4 regions of the Variovorax sp. 54 genome follow, and region 4 is predicted to be linked to each of the others. Evidence: predicted binding sites of a transcription regulator. Region 4 holds the regulator's gene; each other region holds the start of a gene.
The links. The regulator sigma-54, encoded in region 4, starts transcription at its own class of promoters, with help from an activator protein. The targets are predictions, from matches to a motif close to TGGCANGNAANCTGCTTT.
Positions count from the first base shown of each region.

Region 1: a site for sigma-54 is predicted at 979-996, ahead of CLU95_RS05835 (ammonium transporter). Genes of this name have one in related genera too.
Region 2: a site for sigma-54 is predicted at 1,189-1,206, ahead of CLU95_RS31295 (pilin). Genes of this name have one in related genera too.
Region 3: a site for sigma-54 is predicted at 939-956, ahead of CLU95_RS26465 (transglutaminase family protein). Genes of this name have one in related genera too.

Region 1 covers NZ_PEFF01000001.1:1,326,992-1,329,191, reverse strand. Annotated here, with positions in the region: gene CLU95_RS05840 (LytTR family DNA-binding domain-containing protein) at 1-896, shown strand, start outside; gene CLU95_RS05835 (ammonium transporter) at 1,067-2,200, shown strand, end outside.
Region 2 covers NZ_PEFF01000001.1:3,108,794-3,110,993, reverse strand. Annotated here, with positions in the region: gene CLU95_RS14400 (CHASE2 domain-containing protein) at 1-228, shown strand, start outside; gene CLU95_RS14395 (3',5'-cyclic-nucleotide phosphodiesterase) at 258-1,061, shown strand; gene CLU95_RS31295 (pilin) at 1,264-1,755, shown strand; gene CLU95_RS31290 (pilin) at 1,817-2,200, shown strand, end outside.
Region 3 covers NZ_PEFF01000001.1:5,773,169-5,775,368, forward strand. Annotated here, with positions in the region: gene CLU95_RS26465 (transglutaminase family protein) at 1-865, opposite strand, end outside; gene CLU95_RS26470 (DNA internalization-related competence protein ComEC/Rec2) at 987-2,200, shown strand, end outside.
Region 4 covers NZ_PEFF01000001.1:3,748,928-3,751,127, reverse strand. Annotated here, with positions in the region: gene CLU95_RS17410 (phospholipase D family protein) at 1-540, opposite strand, end outside; gene rpoN (RNA polymerase factor sigma-54) at 551-2,143, opposite strand; gene lptB (LPS export ABC transporter ATP-binding protein) at 2,161-2,200, opposite strand, start outside.

The DNA.
Region 1 (2,200 bases), 2.4 Mb from region 4:
TCTGGATCGTGGTCATGGCGGTGCAGGCCGTGTTCAACACCTCGGTGGCGCTGGTCGATGCAGGGCGGCGCGCCGTGCCGCACGCCACCTGGGAGATTCTGGTGTGGGAGGGTTCCAGCCACCTCGTGCTGCTGGCGCTGGTGCCGGGCATCGTGGCGGTCGAGCGCTGGCTGTCGCCGCTGCCGCGCAGGCACCTGCTGCGCTACCTGGTGGGGCATGCGGTGGCCAGCGTGGTCTTCAGCGTGGTGCACGTGGTGGCCATGTTCGCGCTGCGCGCGCTGGCCTACGCAGCGGTCGGCGAGCGCTACGACTTCGCGGACTGGCGCGGCCAGTGGGGCTACGAATACCTGAAGGACGTGCGCGCGTACGCGTCGATGGTCTTCGGCATCTGGGCCTATCGGCTGTTCATGCTGCGGCTGCAGGGGGAGGCACGGGTGCTCGATGCGCCGGAGGACGCAGGGGCGGCCGAGGCCGCGGTGCCGCTGGTGGCAGCCGGGCCGCCCACCGACGCTGCCATGCCTCCCGCGCCCGCTGTCGAAGCGCCGCCGGCGCCACTGTCCGTTGTTGCCCGCCCCGAACGTTTTCTCGTGCGCAAGCTGCGCCGCGAATTCCTCATCGCCGCCACCGACATCGACTGGCTGCAGGCCGAGGGCAACTACGTCGGCCTGCACGTCAACGGCCACGACTACCTGCTGCGCGCCACGCTCACCGACTTCCTGACCCAGCTCGACCCCGCCACCTTCGTGCGCGTGCACCGCAGCCACGCGGTGAACCTGGGCCGCATCAAGGAGATCGAGCCGCTCGACGGCGGCGATGCCCGGCTGCACATGCACGACGGCACGACCGTGCCCTGCAGCCGGCGCTATCGCGACGCGCTGCGCGGCGGCGCGGGCTGAGCGCTTCGGCGCGTTCCGATCCGGTGCGCGCCCTGCGGAATCGGCCCATTCTTGGGTCGTTTCGCACCATCAAAGAGCCTCCAGGCACCATTTTTGCTTTCTTGCGCCGGCGCCCCGAGCCGTTCGGGTGCGACGCACCAAATCAAACCAAAAACCTGCAAGAAGCTCTCATGGACGCACTCAAACAGGGCGCTGATGCGCTGTTCATCCTTCTCGGCGCCATCATGGTCCTGGCCATGCATGCCGGCTTTGCCTTTCTGGAACTGGGCACCGTGCGCAAGAAGAACCAGGTCAATGCGCTGGTCAAGATCCTGGTCGACTTCTCGGTGTCGACCATCGTGTACTTCCTGGTGGGCTACGGCGTGGCCTACGGCACGCATTTCTTCGTCAGCGCCACCGAACTGTCGGCAAGAAGCGGCTACGAGCTGGTGAAGTTCTTCTTCCTGCTGACCTTCGCAGCGGCCATTCCGGCCATCATCTCGGGCGGCATCGCCGAGCGCGCCAAGTTCTGGCCGCAGCTGATCGCCACCGCGGTCATCGTCGGTTTCGTCTACCCGCTGTACGAGGGCATTGCCTGGAACAAGGCCTTCGGCATCCAGGCCTGGATCGCTTCGGTCACGGGTCATGAGTTCCATGACTTCGCCGGCTCGGTCGTCGTGCACGCCGTGGGCGGCTGGCTCGCGCTGCCGGCTGTGCTCTTGTTGGGCGCGCGCCGCAACCGCTACCGCGGCGACGGCTCGCTGAGCGCACACCCGCCGTCGAACATCCCGTTCCTGGCGCTGGGCGCGTGGGTGCTGTGCGTGGGCTGGTTCGGCTTCAACGTGATGAGCGCGCAGAGCATCGACAAGATCTCGGGCCTCGTCGCCGTCAACTCGCTGATGGCGATGGTCGGCGGCACGCTGGTGGCGCTGGCCATGGGCAAGAACGACCCCGGCTTCGTCTACAACGGCCCGCTCGCCGGCCTCGTGGCCGTGTGCGCCGGCTCCGACCTCATGCACCCGCTGGGCGCGCTCGTGGCGGGCGGCGTGGCCGGCGCCATCTTCGTCTTCATGTTCACGCGCACCCAGAACAAATGGAAGATCGACGACGTGCTCGGCGTGTGGCCGCTGCACGGCCTGTGCGGCACCTGGGGCGGCATCGCGGCCGGCATTTTCGGCACCCAGGCGCTGGGCGGCATCGGCGGCGTGAACCTGTGGGCGCAGCTCATCGGCACCTTGCTCGGCGTGGTCTGGGCGCTGATCGGCGGTGCCGTGGTGTACGGCGTGCTCAAGGCGACGATGGGGCTGCGGCTGTCGCAGGAAGAG
Region 2 (2,200 bases), 640 kb from region 4:
GGCGCCGAAGCGCAGGACACCACACGGCTGCAACTCGACCGCTGGAGCCAGGTGCTCGCCGCCTACCGCCGCCAGGATTGGGCGCTGGGCCGAAACTTGCTGGCTCCCCTGCTCGCCGCGGATGCCAAAAAAGTCCTTTACCAGCTCTATGCCCAGCGTTTAGCCTCGATGGCGCTACGCCCGCAAGACCCGGACTGGGACGGCGCCACCCGGTTCGACACCAAATGACGACAGACGCAACCAAGGGGTCTTCCACAATGCAGGTACGCGTGCTGGGTTGCTCGGGCGCCATCGCCAAGGACTGCCGCACCACCTCGTTCCTGGTCGATGCGGACCTGCTCGTGGACGCCGGCACGGGCGTCGGTGATCTCACCCTCGACGAAATGGCCGCCATCGACGACGTGGTGCTCACCCATTCGCACCTCGACCACATCGCCGCCCTGCCCCTGATGCTCGACGCCGTCGGCAGCCGCCGCCCCCGGCCGCTGCGCGTGCATGCCCTGGCCGCCACCATCGATGCGCTGCGCGCGCATGTGTTCAACAACGTCATCTGGCCGAATTTCGAGCGCATTCCCAGCCCCGAATCGCCCTTCGTGAGCTTCCACGAGATCACGGTCGGGCAGCGCCTCGAACTGGGCCGGGACGCCCCCAAGCTCATCGAGGTGCTGCCGGCGGTCCACACCGTGCCGGCCTGCGGCTTCGCCATCCGCCGGGCCGAAGGTGGTGCCCACTGGGTCTTCAGCGGCGACACCGAGCGCAACCCGCCCTTCTGGGAGCGCATCAACGCGATCGACGTGGCGATGCTGGTCATCGAGACCGCCTTCAGCTCCCGTGAGGAGGCCCTGGCCGAACGCAGCCTGCACCTGTCGCCGGTGGCGCTGGCGCACGAGCTGGCGCAGATCGACCCGGGCAAGCAATACCCGATCTACATCACCCACACCAAGCCGGCAGAGACCGAAGAAATCATGAGCCAGATCGAGATGCTGGCGGGGCGCGAGGTGGCGGGCTTGGCGCAGCGGGACATCCGCTGGCTCAAGGCGAACGGGGTGCTGACCTTCTGACCGGGCCCGCTCGGGCATGACAAATTTGTCGACACAATTGGCATCTGAGTGCGAGTTGTGTCACATCATGTAACCATCTTGTGACCAAAGACGGCCCGAACGGGGGCTGCAGGGTGGTGGAGCCGGGTGGCACGGATGCTGCGGAAGTTACCCCGCTCCGGGCTGGTTCCCGGGCTTTACAAACCAACCTGGAGTTAATCGAATGAACCGTCGCACTCTCGCTCGCCGCGCACAAGCCGGCTTCACCCTCATCGAATTGATGATCGTTGTGGCGATCATTGGTATCTTGGCTGCTATTGCAATTCCCCAGTATTCGAACTACACGTCGCGCACTCGTGCTGCTGGCGCAGTCGCAGAGCTGAATTCGATCAAGTCGGCCATTTCCGTCTGCTACAACGACACTTTGGCGCTCGCTGGTTGCAATTCGGGTACAAATGGCATCCCGAATGCAGTTGTTGCTGGTGCTGCTACGGGCCCGACAAAGAACATTCTGGCTGTTAGCGTCACTGACGGCGTCATCACCGCCACCTCTGGTGCAACCACCAATGCGACCCCGCCAGTGGCTCTGTCGATTGTCAACACACCCACGATTGCGGCTGGTGCGGCTAATATGACCTGGACCATGACTGCTGGTGCTGGCACGATTTGCGATCCAGTTCGTGGCCTGAAGGTTGGCCAGGGCGACTGCCAGTAAACAACGACGCTCGCTACAAGCCGCCTTCGGGCGGTTTTTTTTAATCTAGCGGAGAAGCTTCATGACAAAAGGCTTCAAAAAACCAATCGAAGCTGGTTTTACGTTGGTCGAACTCATGATCGTTGTTGCGGTCATTGGTATCCTCGCTGCTATTGCAATTCCGCAATACAGCAGCTATGTTTCGAGAACGCGGGCGGCTGGAGCTATGCTGGAACTGACTTCACTGAAAAGGGGTGTTGCCATGTGCGCCTCGTTTGGAGCAATCTCTGCGTGTAATGGTGGCACCGGCGAAATACCGACAGCAGCCTTGTTCCAAGTGACGCGCAACGTAACCGAACTAACCAGCATTACTGGAGGTGAAATCTCGGCCATAAGTGGGGCGACCGCTGCTGATGGCACTCCTTTGACCATCGTGCTGACAGGCACCCAAGTCGCCAATGCCGCC
Region 3 (2,200 bases), 2.0 Mb from region 4:
TGACCTTCATCTCGTGGCTGAACTCGACTTCGGACTCGTCGACGCCGCCCTCGATGGGCGCGGCGCTCGACGGCGAGGGCGTGCAGGCCAGCGGAATGTGGCCTTCACCGGCCATGAGTCCCGAGGTGGCGTCGAGGCCGATCCAGCCGGCGCCCGGCAGGAACACCTCGCACCAGGCGTGCAGGTCGGTGAAGTCGACCGTGGTGCCGCTGGGGCCGTCGAGGGCCTTCACGTCGGGCGTGAGCTGGATCAGGTAGCCCGAGACGAAGCGCGCGGCCAGGCCCATGTGGCGCAGCAGCTGCACCAGCAGCCAGCCCGAGTCGCGGCACGAGCCGCTGCCGTTGGTGAGCGTTTCTTCCGGCGTCTGCACGCCGGGCTCCATGCGAATGAGGTAGTTGACGTCCTGCTGCACCTGCTGGTTGATGCCGACCAGGAAGTCGATGGTGCGCTGTTCCTTGCGGTCGACCTTGTCGAGGTAGGCCTCCAGCAGCGGCGTGACCGGGTCGGCCACGAGGTAGGGCGCCAGCTCTTCGGCCTGCGAGGCCGTGTACTTGAACGGGAAGTTCTCGGCCTGCGGCTCGAGAAAGAAGTCGAAGGGGTTGTAGACCGCCATCTCGACGACGAGGTCGACCGTGACCTTGAACTCGCGCGTTTTCTCGGGGAACACGAGCCGCGCCTGGTAGTTGGCGAACGGGTCCTGCATCCAGTTGACGAAGTGCTCGGCCGGTTCGACCCGCAGCGAGTACGAGATCACATTGCTGCGGCAATGGGGCGCGGGGCGCAGTCGCACGACTTGCGGGCCCAACTGCACCAGGCGGTCGTATGTGTAGTGGGTGACGTGGTGGAGTGCGGCGTGAATGGACATGCGTAGGGGCGTGCAGTGCAGCGAGGTTGCATCGAAAAGATGTCTCTGGTGAGACGCATACTAGCCCAGTTGCCAAGCAATTAACGCGCCATCGAGCGTGGTTTGGGGGAGGGTTTGCATCATGGTTTCAGAGGTGTCTGGGGGGCGGTCGCGGCGTGCGTCCGGCGCGGTGGCGGGTGGGGCGGGGGCCTTCGTTGCGCTCGGCGGCACGCTGCTCGGTGCGGCCTTGCAGCTGCGTCAGCCGCTGCTGTGGGAGGCAGCCGTTTACGTTGCGTTGCTGGTGGCGGGGCTCGGCGGCGGATGGCTGTTGTGGCGGTGGCGTGGGCGTCGGCTGATCGTGCTGGTGCTGTCGCTGGCCTGCGGCGCGATGGCCGGCGCGGGGCTCGCCGGATGGCGCGCGACGGCCTATGCGAATGGGGCGCTGAGCCCGCAGCTCGAAGGGCGCGACCTGCGGCTCACGGGCGTGGTCTCGCAGATGCCGCAGCACAGCGAGATCGGAACACGCTTCCGTTTCGATGTGGAGGCCGCGCAATGGGCCGAGACCTCACACGGTGCTGCGCCGCCGACGGTGCCCTCACGCATCGCGCTGGCGTGGTACAGCGAAAACAGCGGCGTGGGGGCGCAGCCTGCCGAGCGGCGCGCGTCCACGCCGCGCACCGTGGGCGAGGTGCATGCCGGCCAGCGCTGGCAACTGACCGTGCGCCTGCGCGCGCCGCATGGCAACCTCAACCCGCATGGTTTCGACAGCGAGCTGTGGGCGTGGGAGCAGGGCGTGCATGCGCAGGGCCAGGTGCGTGCCGGGGCGCGCGACCTCGCGCCGCGCTTGCTGGGCGTCACCTGGCTGCATCCGATCGAGCGGGCGCGCGAGGCCGTGCGCGATGCGGTCTTCGCCCGCGTGGACGACCGACGGCAGGCCGGCGTGATCGCCGCGCTGGTCACGGGCGACCAGGGCGCCATCGACCGCGCCGACTGGGACGTGTTCCGCGCCACCGGCGTTGCGCACTTGATGTCCATTTCGGGCTTGCACATCACCTTGTTCGCGTGGTTCGCGGCGCATGTCGTGGGCGCGCTCTGGCGGCGCAGCAGCCGGCTCATGCTGTGGCTGCCCGCGCCGCAGGCCGCGCTCGCGGGCGGTGTGCTGCTGGCCGCGCTCTATGCGCTCTTCAGCGGATGGGGCGTGCCCTCGCAGCGCACGGTCTGGATGCTGGCGGCTGTAGCCCTGCTGCGCCTGACGGGCCGGCGCTGGCCGTGGCCGCACGTCTGGCTGCTGACGGCCGCGGTTGTGGTGGCCGCCGATCCGTGGGCGCTGCTGCAGGCCGGCTTCTGGCTGAGCTT
Region 4 (2,200 bases):
GAGCTTGTTGTGCATGCGGCGGTTGACGCGGCTGAAGTCGAACAGCGACGCGGTGAAGCGCTTGAGCAGGCTGCCGCGCCCGGCCGGGAACGGGTTGAACAGGCGCAGCTCCACGTTCGGCGTGGCGGCCAGACCGAGCAGCAGCTCGTCTTCGCCGGACGTGTACAGGTCGTCCATCAACAGGCGCACGCGCACGCCGCGCTGGGCGGCATCGCGCAGGGTGCGCAGCAGGTAGCGGCCGGTCTCGTCGTTCTCGATCTGGTAGTACTGCACGTCGAGCGTGCGCTGCGCGCGGCGCGCGAGCTGCAGCCGCGTGTCGAAGGCGAAGTCGCCGCCGGGCATGAGGCGAAAGCCGCTGAGGTCAGGGTCGGGCTGCGAGGCCAGCGCGATCTTGCCGAGCGCGGTGTCGGCCGAGACGGCGATGGCCTTGGTGGGTGCGCGCGGTGCTTCGTCGGGCAGCGTGGCGCAGCCGGTGAACAGCAACGCGGTTGCGATGACGAAAACCCAATGCCCACAGCGCGACAGCAGGCGATGGGTCATCGTGAGCTTTCTACAGGGCCTTGCGCAGGTTGGCGGGCGCGATGCGCAGCGCTTCGCGGTACTTGGCCACGGTGCGGCGCGCGCACTCGATGCCCTGCTCCTTCAGCATCTCGGAAATCTGGCTGTCGGACAGCGGCTTCTTGATGCTCTCGGAGCTCACGAACTGCTTGATCAGCGCGCGCACTGCCGTGCTCGACGCGTTGCCGCCGGTCTCGGTGCCCAGCGCCGAACCGAAGAAGTACTTGAGCTCGACCGTGCCGAAGGGCGTCGACATGTACTTGGCCGTGGTCACGCGCGAGATCGTCGATTCGTGCAGGCCCAGTTCGTCGGCGATCTCGCGCAGCACCAGCGGGCGCATCGCCAGCTCGCCGTGCACGAAGTAGCTCTTCTGCCGCTCGACGATCGCGTTGCTCACGCGCAGGATGGTGTCGAAGCGCTGCTGGATGTTCTTGATGAACCAGCGCGCCTCCTGCAGCCGCTGCGACAGCGCCTGGCTGCCCTCGCCCTTGTGCGACTTGAGCGCGCCGGCGTAGATGTCGTGCACGCGCAGGCGCGGCATCACCTCGGGGTTCAGCATGACGCGGAACTTGATGTTGGTGCCGCGGCCCGTCTTGGTGACGATCACGTCGGGCACGACGATGTTGCGCTCGACGTCGACAAAACGGCGGCCCGGCTTGGGCTCCAGGCGCGCAATGATCTGCAGCGCCGAGCGCACCAGCTCTTCGTTGGTGCGCGTGAGCGTGGCCAGGCGCTTGAAGTCGCGCCGCGCGAGCAGCTCCATCGGCTGCTTGCAGATCGCGATGGCGGTCTTGCGCACGAGCGCTTCGGCCTCGGTCTCGTCTTCGTTCGCGAGCGCCTTCAGCTGGATGCTCAGGCATTCGCCGAGGTCGCGCGCGCCCACACCGGCCGGCTCCAGGCTCTGCAGCAGGCCGAGCGCCACCTGGAAGTGGTGCACCAGGTCGTCGAACTGGTCGTTGTCATCGCCCGCCAGGCCCGAGGCCAATGCAGGCAGCGAGTCTTCGAGGTAGCCGTCGTCGTTGAGCGATTCGATCAAAAAGCGCAGCGCGGCGCAGTCGTTTTCGTTGAGCCGCAGGGTCAGCGCCTGGCGGTGCAGGAACGATTGCAGCGACTCCTGGCTGCGCGCGAGTTCGGTGGCGTCGGCACGCTCGTCGTCGCCCAGGTTGTTCTGGCGTGCGGGTGCGTCGCTGCCCCACTCGCTGTCGTCGGGCGCCATCTCGACGGTGCCGTCGCCCTCCCAGTCGGGCTCGCGCTCGGTGATCTCGGCGGCGGGGCCGTCGGAGTCGGGCGTGGACGTGGTCTCGCTCGAAGTGGTCGTCGCGCTGGGGGTCGGCGCCGGGGCGAAATCGCCCTCGCCGGTGTCACCACCGTCGTCGCGTGGCACGGGCGTGTCGACAGCATCGAGCCCGAACTCCTCGCGCGCGGCTTCTTCCGCGGTGCGTTCGAGGAACGGGTTCTCGTCCAGCATCTGCTCCACCTCCTGGCTCAGTTCGAGCGTGGAGAGTTGGAGCAGGCGAATGGACTGCTGCAGCTGTGGCGTGAGCGCCAGATGCTGCGAGACGCGAAGGGACAGCCCTTGCTTCATGAGGACGCGCCCCTCCCTTACATGCGGAAGTGCTCGCCCAGGTACACCCTGCGTACC